Regions from separate parts of the Rothia sp. HMSC076D04 genome, predicted to be linked through region 2. Evidence: predicted binding sites of a transcription regulator. Region 2 holds the regulator's gene; the other holds the start of a gene.
The links. Region 2 encodes LexA, which represses DNA repair genes until DNA is damaged. Its sites were predicted from a motif close to TCGAACANNTGTTCGA; they were not measured.
Positions count from the first base shown of each region.

Region 1 (5,160 bases), on a different contig from region 2:
TATTTGTCGGAGTCCGGCGAGGTGAGGGACAAATGCGTGAGCCAAGGCATAGAATAAAAGAGCATGATTCGTACAACTCGAAGGATGACAATGACGAAGAAGCCTTTCCCTTCCGACCTCGAAATCGCACTTGCCGCCGATCTTTGGCCTATTAACAAGATCGCAGCAGACAACGGCATCAGCGAAGATCGCCTTGAACCCTACGGCAAGTATGTCGCTAAGGTCCTCCTCGACGAAACCACCAACGCAGAGACCGCCCGCAAGCGCGGCTCCAAGTACATCGTGGTTACCGCAGTTACCCCCACCCCGCTCGGTGAAGGTAAGACCGCAACCTCCGTCTCCCTCGCACAGGGCTTCGCACAGACCGGCCGCAAGGCAATCCTGGCTCTGCGTCAGCCCGCAATGGGCCCGACCTTCGGCATCAAGGGCGGCGCAGCGGGCGGCGGCTACTCCCAGATCGTTCCCATGGAGAAGCTGAACCTGCACCTGACCGGCGACTTCCACGCCGTCACCGCAGCGCACAACCTGCTTGCCGCCATGATTGACAACCACCTGCACCACGGCAACGAGTTGCGCATCGACCCGCGCGCTATCGAGTGGCGCCGCGTTATCGACATGAACGACCGCTCCCTGCGCAACATCGTCGTGGGCCTGGGCGAACGCATGGACGGCGTGGTCCGCGAGACCGGTTTCGACATCACTAGCGCCTCCGAAATCATGGTGATTCTCTCGCTGGCAACCTCCTTCAAGGACCTGCGTGAGCGCCTGGCAAAGATCGTAATCGGCCTGAACTACGACGGCGAGCCCGTCACCGCAGCCGACCTGAAGGCTGACGGCGCAATGTCTGTCATCCTGGCAGACGCCATCAACCCGAACCTGCTGCAGACCCTGGAGCACACCCCCGCCCTGATTCATGCGGGCCCCTTCGGCAACATCGCAACCGGTAACTCTTCGGTTGTGGCTGACTACGTTGGTCTGGAGTACTCCGACTACGTCATTACCGAGGCTGGCTTCGGCGCCGACATGGGTGCCGAGCGTTTCTTCAACGTCAAGTGCCGCGTCTCCGGTCTGAAGCCGGACGCCGCAGTGCTCGTCGTAACCGTGCGCTCCCTGAAGTCCCACTCCGGCCTGTACAAGATTGTTCCGGGCAAGCCCCTGCCCGAGGGCATGCTGCAGGAAAGCCCCTCCGACGTGGAGAAGGGCGCAGAGAACCTGAAGAAGCACATCGAGATTGTGCGCAACTTCGGTGTTCAGCCGGTCGTGGCAATCAACGCCTTCCCGACCGACTTCGAGTCCGAGCACGAGACCATCCGCCGTATCGCTGAGGAAGCTGGCGCTCGCGTCGCTATCCACCGCGGTGTGGCTGAGGGCGGTAAGGGCACCACCGACCTGGCAGACGTGGTTGCTGAGGCATGTGACGACGTTTCGGATCTGAAGTACACCTACGATCTTGAGGACTCCATCGAGACCAAGATTGAGAAGGTTGCGACCAAGGTCTACGGCGCGGACGGCATTTCGATTGCTCCCGCTGCCGCTAAGCAGCTGAAGCGTTTTGCTGAGCTGGGCTACTCGCACCTGCCCGTGGTTATCGCGAAGACCCATCTGTCCATCTCTTCGGATGCAACTCTGAAGGGCGCACCGACCGGCTGGACCCTGCCCGTGCGCGAGGTTCGCCTGGCTGCAGGTGCCGGTTACGTCTACGCTATCTGCGGCACCATGCGCACCATGCCGGGCCTGAGCAAGAGCCCCGCAGCTGAGCGCATCGGCTTCGACGAGAACGGCGTGATGGTCGGCCTGTCCTAAAGCGGCTGTTCCAGCTGATTTATAGCTAGTGGAGGCGGCGCTCCTTCCCCACAGCGGGGGAGAGGCGCCGCCTTTGCTGTGCCCTATGGTGCTTTTGTAGAGTGCTCTGCCCCAGATACATGGAAGCATGAGGGGCGAATACGAGGTGCGCAACGCTTGAGGGCGAGGGAGCTCTTGAAAACAGAGTGAAACCAGACTGCAACCAAGCTGAAACCTGGCTACAACCAGACTGCAACCAGGGGGAGTGAAGGATCCTGAAACCCCTGGTGGAGGGGTCTTTCAACCTTTCATTGAGGCTTCTAGGGCGCCTGTTTTGAGGGCGGAATTGGTACGTGCTGGTTAATAATTGGGCTCTATTTGTGCTTGAAGGTCAGGTTTTATTAAACAATCTATAGAGGTTGATTTTTTAGTGACACACTGTCTTGCATTTTGTGAAAATACGGCATTGACTAGGTATTTTGCTTTTTGAAAGGGGTTTTAATGGGTGCACTCAGTGAACCTGAAAGTGGGGCTGATGTTATTGTTTTGTAATAAAACCTCTACTTTAGGGGGTACCTACAGGGGTAAAACAGACCAATTGATTTTGCCCTCGCGCGAATAATTGTGCAGATTTTGAACGGTGAGCAGTACATTTTTTCCTGCTCATGAAGTTGCAAGTACTTGAAGATACTTTCACCTTAACCCTCTACTTCCGCAGAATACCGGGCTAAAACTGTGTATTGAACCTTTGGGATTGCCGAGTGTGGAGCTTAAGTTAAAGGTGCACCGAAGTGCCAAAAGAGGGAAATTCTAAAATTATTTTGGGTGAAATAAGTCACGCTAAAACTCGAAAAAAATGAAATTGGTACGTATGGATACCCTAAAAAACACCTGTTTTTATTACAGAATGATTACAATGAGGCGCGGGTCACTAAATCCGGCTCTCCGTACCAAATTGGGTGGTAAAACAGCCCCCAAAAAGTTCGCTACTATTGAGTCATCAAGTAATCGTGAGATTTCCAAAGTCCTCGGGTTGCTTGTGTTTGAGTGAGTGATAGATACCCCTGGGTGTCATGAGAAGCGACTGTGTATCGATGCGCAGTCGCTTCTCTGTTTAACTTTTGAATTTCAGTGGAACCTCAGCCGGGCGGAATCCAGCCGGAACCTAATCCGTACCGAGCATGCTCCAGAATCTGTTCCCTGTGCATCCCGCACAGGCAACCCGTACATGTATCCCGCGCGGTCAATGCCGAATGCGCTGATAGGGGAGTATTACGCATAGGTGCCTGCTGTGCGGTCACAACCCCTACACTGGAACTATGACTACTTACCCCGAACCCACCCTCATCTTTGAGAACCCTGAACTGACCGTCCGTGCGTTCAGCGTCTCCGAGATGGACAATAGCGTCTACCTCATCACCATGCGCGCCACCGGCGAGCAGGTGCTCATCGACCCTGCAGACGATGCAGAAGAACTCTACGCATTCACTCTCGACGCGCTCCTGAACGACTGCCCGCAGCTCGAACTGGCAGATGGTGAAGAACGCCGCGTGCGCGTCATGGAGAAGGAAGAGGACTTCAACTCCATCAGGCCCCGCGCTATTGGTCTGACCGGCATTCTGGTTACTCACGGCCACTGGGACCACATCCGCGCTATTAAGGAGCTCGACCACCTCACCGGTGCCGTGACCTCCGCGGGTGCAGCTGACGCTGCTGAGATTAAGGAACTGGAAGACTACACCGTCGAAGAGGAGCTGACCGGCGGCGAAAGCTTCGACTTCTACCTCTCTGATACCGTCATCCGCGCCCTGCACGTGCCCGGCCACACCCCCGGATCCATCGTCTACACCCTCGAAACCACCTGGGAAGACGGCACCCCCGCAACCCTGCTGTTCACCGGCGACGCTCTCTTCCCCGGCGGCGTGGGCAAGACCGACTCCCCGCAGCAGTTCGGTGAGCTCTTCTCCAATGTGCTCGAAAAGCTCTTCGGCGGCTTCGAAGATGACGCCATCGTGCTGCCCGGCCATGGCCGCTCCACCACCCTCGGCGACGAGCGCCCCCACCTGGAAGAGTGGGGAACCCGCGGCTGGTAAACCGCGCCTGACAGTCCGCCTCATATAAGTGCTGCACCCTCATGCCTTCACCCGCCGCATAATCCCGCTGGTGAAAGGCGTGAGGGTGTAGAATTTAAGTTCGAAGATAAGACGAAAGGATTTTCGATGACACCCCGCCCGGCACACGGTAGCACCGCACTCAAAGCGAACGACCTGACCAGTATCCGGGTTCAGGGTGCCCGCGAAAACAATCTCAAGAACGTAGACCTCACCATTCCGCGTGATGCGATGGTCGTCTTCACTGGCCTCTCCGGCTCCGGTAAGTCCTCCCTCGCCTTCGACACCATCTTTGCGGAAGGTCAGCGCCGCTACGTTGAGTCGCTGTCCTCCTACGCGCGCATGTTCCTCGGACAGGTCGACAAGCCCGACGTAGACTTCATCGAGGGCCTCTCCCCGGCGGTGTCTATTGACCAGAAGTCCACCTCCAAGAACCCGCGCTCAACCGTCGGTACCATCACCGAAATCTACGACTACATGCGTCTGCTCTGGGCGCGCATCGGCCACCCGCACTGCCCCGAATGCGGCGAAGAAATCACCCAGCAGACCCCGCAGCAGATCGTGGACATTCTGCAGGATTACCCCGAACGCACCCGCCTGCAGATCCTCGCACCCGTCGTCAGTGCACGTAAGGGCGAGTTCGTAGACCTCTTCAAGGACCTGCTGACCCAGGGCTACTCGCGTGCCCGCGTGGATGGCGAAACCGTGCAGCTCTCCGACCCGCCCAAGCTCGCCAAGCAGTACAAGCACACCATCGAGGTGGTCGTCGACCGCATCGTCATTAAGGACGGTATTCACCAGCGCCTGACCGACTCCATCGAAACCGCGCTCAAGCTCGCCGACGGCCGCGTGCTCATCGACTTCGTGGACCGAGAGCAGGACGACCCCGAACGTACCCGTTCCTTCAGCGAAAACCTTGCCTGCCCCAACAACCACCCGCTGCAGATCGACACCATCGAGCCGCGCGCCTTCTCCTTCAACTCGCCGTTCGGCGCATGTAGCGCCTGTGACGGCATCGGCTCGCGCCTGGAAGTAGACACCGAACTGCTCGTGCCCAACCCCGACCTGACCCTCGGCGAGGGCGCTATCGCCCCCTGGTCACAGGGCAAAGCAACCACCGAATACTGGCTGCGCCTGCTCGCAGGCCTGGGGGAGGAACTCGGCTTCGACCTGGACACCCCCTTCAAGGACCTGCCCGCCAAGACCCGCGCCGCGATCCTGGACGGCAAGGACTACAAGGTTGAGGTGTCCTACCGCAACCGATTCG
Region 1 covers NZ_KV817369.1:332,417-337,576, forward strand. The annotation lists gene HMPREF2980_RS05780 (formate--tetrahydrofolate ligase) at 91-1,803, shown strand; gene HMPREF2980_RS05785 (MBL fold metallo-hydrolase) at 3,102-3,875, shown strand; gene uvrA (excinuclease ABC subunit UvrA) at 4,002-5,160, shown strand, end outside.
Region 1: the regulator LexA is predicted to act here: its motif matches at 3,964-3,979, upstream of uvrA (excinuclease ABC subunit UvrA).

Region 2 (5,160 bases):
AGGTGAATCCAGCGAGCACCAGCCTTCACCCAGGTCAGAGCCGCCTCAACAGGGTCAAGGCGTTGCTCACCACCGGACAGGGTGCCACCCACCGGGCGCACCGCATAGCCTTCAGAAATATCAACAGCGGGCAGAAGTTCAAGAACGGGTGCAGACATTAGTTACCTCCCGCAGCAGTAGCGGAGTCGCCAGAAAACAGGCGACCGGTCACCGTCAGGGACGCAACCCAGCGGCGCATAAACTCCGCCCCCAGCTCGCCAGAACCTACCGGACAGAACTGCACCGCCGTCAGCGGACCGTTCTCAACCGCCGCGATATAGGCGGGCTCGGTGACAGTCCAAGTCACCGCCGGAGGGGCAATATATTCAATGCTCTGATCAAAAGCCCACTCAAAAACGCCGTGCTCAGACTTGAAGTGAGCCTCGCCCTCAAGATCCTTGAGCAGCACACTATCGGAGGAAGAACGCAGGGCAGAAACACCGGGCACCAAGTCGCGGGTAGAAAGCTCCACGCTCTCGCCGGGCCACTCCCCCATGCACTGAACCTGAACCTGCCCCATCTGCGGATGCTCCACCGTAACCGAATCGAAGAGGCAACTCAGTGCTGCACCGGCAACCAACACCGGACGACCACCGGCAACACGGCGACCAATCACACGCTCAGCGTCCTTAGCTTTCAGGTCTTCATACGCCTCAAGAGAGCTCGCACCGCCGGTAACCACCATGCCGTCAGCCTCACGCAGCTGATCGGGCACAGCGGTCACGATGACCTCCGCCCCCGCATCCTGAAGAAGCTTCACCAGGGCGCCACGAGTTCCGGGTTCCCCCAAAACGGCAACCACAGGACGAGCAGTCTGAGCATTCTGTACAGATTCAGTTTCGACGGGTGCGGATTCAACGGGAACAGGCATCGGTGCGCTCCTATTTCATAGGCTCAAGAATTCGGCTCAAGCGCTCTAGCTTGAGAGATAGCGGATTCGGAGTCAAGACATCAAGCTCATGCAGAAGCCAACCACACGCGGGTCCATGCTTAGCGCTGAGTCTGAGGAATTTCCAGACGCTGACCGGCATCAACAGAGGTGCTGGTCAACGAGTTCAACTCCATAATACGAACCACAGTATCACGGGTGTCACCCTGCGGATCCACCGCCTGAGCAATATCCCACAGGGTCTCTCCGTGCTTGACCACAACGACGGTTCGAGTCACCGAAGCGTTCTCCACGGAGGCAGAAGCCGCCGGACCAAAGAAGCTAATAGCGCCGAGCACAATCAGTGCCGCCAAAGTCAGCAGAGGCAGACCCTTCAGGAAACCGCGCACAGTGCCAAGACGACGAATAGAAGAGGGAACCGCGCGCAGAAGCTCGCCACCCTTAGCCAGAAGAGCACTCTTCGCGCCAGGCGCCTGAGCCGCAGAAGATGTCTGAGCAGAAACGGCGGGGGTAGAAGCAGCAGAGGCAGAAACAGCAGGAGCGTGGGCGGGCTGAGCCACCTGCGCAGGACGGGGTGCATGAGCCGCACGAGAAGAGCGAACAGACTGCGAAGACGCAGGCACACGAGAACGCCCCTGCATGGTGCGGGCCGACACGGTGCTGGCGGACGCAGTGCGGGCGGGGTGAAGTACCACCAAACCTGCCGGAAGGTGTGCAGAAGTGCCACGAGAAGCAATAGGTGCTGCAGTAGTCATTGTGGTTCCTTTCTCTCAGCTCGCCCCGGGGTTGCCCCGCGGGTCTAGCAATGCCGAGCGATACCCGCTCGGAGGTCCTAGTTGAGTGATAACTATGGAGTGGTGATTGTTAGGCGATAACTATTGGGTAGCTAGTCCCTAGTTAGGTCAGAGCGTCGGATGCACCGGGCTGCGCTGGGTCGCACTGGGTGACCCCGGAACCCCATCCCCTGCGCTCTCTCTTCGCCAGATGCTCCCTAGAGCATCCAAGGTAGATCATGCGAAGAGAGAGGCAGAGGATTCGAATACATTCGAACACCCATTCACTCTCCTCTCCCGAAAGACTCCGGGTTGAATCTTCGAATATTTTTCGAACATTCACCCGTAAATCCTGAATTCCAGGAGAGATTCAAGAGTATATACGAACTCTTGTTCTAAAGTCTAGCAGAGATGTACTAAAAATTTCTTCGAGTTTCGAAGAAAAAATCTAGAATATTTGTTTGAGTTTTTCGGTGTAGTGTTCTACACTGGTGTCAAGAGACGTTCCACACGCTCCTGATGAGTCCTACTCACAGCAGGTTTCTGTACCCGTTACGGTTTGATTCTGTATCGAATGCAGGTGCTGCTGACTGAGTTTTATAGGGCGGAGGCGCATACTCGTTGCCTGCGTATCGCTCCGGTATCGCTCCGGCACGGATAGAATTCCTCCACCCCCTGACGAGATAAGACCCATTTCGGCAGAACCAAAAAATTTTTAGGACTTCACCAGAAAACGTGTGAAGCACCCATCCGTGCCCCGACCGGACTGTGTCTCAAACAGACTGCAGAGACCGGAGTACAGAATTCGGGGCACAGACCGAAGGAAAAGAAATGGCAACAGCACCCCGTCCGGCGCTGACCGCGCGCCAGCAGAAGATTCTTGACGCGATCCGCACCGAGATTGAACAGAAGGGTTACCCGCCGTCCATGCGCCAGATTGGTGACATGGTGGGTCTTGCGTCCCTGTCCTCGGTCACTCACCAGCTCGGTCGCCTCGAGACCATGGGCTACATTCGCCGCGACCCCAAGCTCCCCCGTGCCATTGAGGTGCTGGATGAGAACGGCATCGGCATCCACGGTAGCGCTTCCTCTTCCCTGCCCGAGCTGCCGAACTTCGAAGTCGGCGATGAGGACCTCGTACCCGTTCCCCTGGTTGGACGAATTGCAGCGGGCGGCCCCATCACTGCCGAGCAGTCCGTGGAGGATGTGCTCGCTCTGCCCCGCCAGCTGGTCGGTAGCGGCAAGCTGTTCATGCTCAAGGTCAAGGGTGATTCCATGATTGACGCCGCAATCTGCGACGGCGACTGGGTGGTTGTCCGCGAGCAGCACACCGCAGACAACGGCGATATTGTTGCTGCGCTACTTGACGACGAGGCAACCGTGAAGGTGTTCCGTCAGGTCGACGGCCATACCTGGCTCATGCCGCGCAACTCCAACTACGAGCCGATTATGGGCGACCGCGCAACCGTCATGGGTAAGGTCGTATCCGTGCTGCGCAGTCTCTAGACAGCACAGCCTCTAAAAGACATAGCCGCGAGGCTTTTAGCTCTCTATAGAAATCACCCCGGTGATACGTAAACGTTCACGTATCACCGGGGTGATTTCTATATGTCTAAATTTATATGCCCAAAACGGGGCGGCGGCGCGGCAAGGAATGGATCTCGCCCGAGCTAACGCTCAATACTCGCCGAAAGACGAGCCAGCGCACCAATCACGGCTGCCTTATTCTGCGTCGACCACATCGGCGGCATCGCCTTCATCAAGAAACCGCCGTAACGTTTAGTCGCCACACGAGAATCCAGTACAGCCACCACGCCGCGGTCAGACACCGAACGAATCAGGCGGCCCGCGCCCTGCGCCATACGAATCGCCGCATGGTGAGCAGAAACCGCCATAAAGCCGTTACCGCGGTGACGGTTCACCGCCTCCGTACGAGCCTGCGCAATCGGGTCGTCCGGGCGGGGGAACGGAATGCGGTCCATCACCACCAGGCGGCAAGAGTCACCCGGAACATCCACGCCCTGCCATAGGCTCATCGTTCCGAACAGGCATGAGTCAACGTCCTCGCTGAACTCCTCCACCAGAGCCTTGAGCGAAGACTCACCCTGCAGAAGAATGTTCAGGTCGCTATGCTCACGCATGTACTCGGCGGCACGCTCAGCGGCACGCTTCGAGGAGAACAGGCCCAGGGCGCCGCCCTCCGACGCCTCGCACAGCTCACGCAGACGCTCCAGCTGACCCTCGTGCACACCAAATCCCGGAGGCTTCAAATCTCCGGCAACGTACATGATGCCCTGCTTGCGGTAGTCGAAAGGTGAACCCACATCGATACTCGTCCAGCGCGGCGCACCCTCCCCTTGCAGTCCCAGGGCAGCGGCTGCAACATCAAAAGAGTCACCCACCGTCAGGGTCGCACTCGTCAAAATCACGGTGCGGTCAGCGAACAGACCGTCACGTAGCTGCAAACCGACGCTCAACGGAGCGATATTCAGGGTCGCCGGGTCGGTATCGGAAGCAGCCACGTAGCGGCCGTTCTCCCAACCGCCCTGACGAGAAATCCACAGAACGTCCTGCTCGCCCGAAGCCTCCAGAATGCGGCTGCTCATATCGTGCACCTCAGAGACACGCGAGCGCGCCATCTGCAGGCCGGCGTCAACGTCCTGACCGTCCGGTTTGGTATCGGACAGGGCGGTGCGGGCGGCATCGTTGACCGCAGAAATAGCGGTCAAAAGGCGACCGTCCAGGCCTTTCAGCAGGCCCTCGGCAAGACCCTCGAACGCGGTCTCCAGGGTGCCGGCTGCCATTTCCAGTGCGCCGGAATCAGCCTTCGAATGCTTCTTCACGCTACGTGCCGCACGGCGAACCATCGCAACCGTCAAAGAACCAGACACAGCACCGGTCACGCGGTCCACCAGCTCATGAGCCTCATCAATAATGACCGTCTCATGTTCGGGCAGAACCTTCATGCCTTCAAAAGCGTTAATCGCCAGCAGGGCGTGGTTCGTGATGACAATGTCAGCCTCAGCGGCGCGACTACGCGCCATCTCGCTAAAGCACTCTTCCACCAGCGGGCAACGGCGACCCAAACACTCGGCGGCGCTGACCGATACCTGAGCCCAGGCGCGGTCAGAGACGCCGGGCTTCAGCTCGTCACGGTCTCCGGTCTCCGTGCGGTCAGCCCACTCGCGCAGGCGCACCACTTCCTCACCCACGCGGGAGGTCGAAGAAGGCATGTCAAAGAGAGCATCCGGTTCGTCTTCCGGGTAGCCACCCTCCAGCTTGTGCAGGCAGAGGTAGTTATTGCGGCCCTTAAGCAGAGCCACCTGCGCCTGCGACTCCGGGCGCGGTTCCAGCGCTTGTAGAAGACGCGGAATATCGCGGTTCACGATCTGCGCCTGCAGGGCAAGGGTCGCCGTCGCAACCACAATCGGCTGATCCGACTCCCCCACCCGCGCCAGG
Region 2 covers NZ_KV817374.1:20,323-25,482, forward strand. The annotation lists gene HMPREF2980_RS07980 (HisA/HisF-related TIM barrel protein) at 1-158, opposite strand, end outside; gene HMPREF2980_RS07985 (type 1 glutamine amidotransferase family protein) at 158-910, opposite strand; gene HMPREF2980_RS09370 (LysM peptidoglycan-binding domain-containing protein) at 1,030-1,683, opposite strand; gene lexA (transcriptional repressor LexA) at 2,533-3,207, shown strand; gene HMPREF2980_RS08000 (ATP-dependent DNA helicase) at 3,372-5,160, opposite strand, start outside.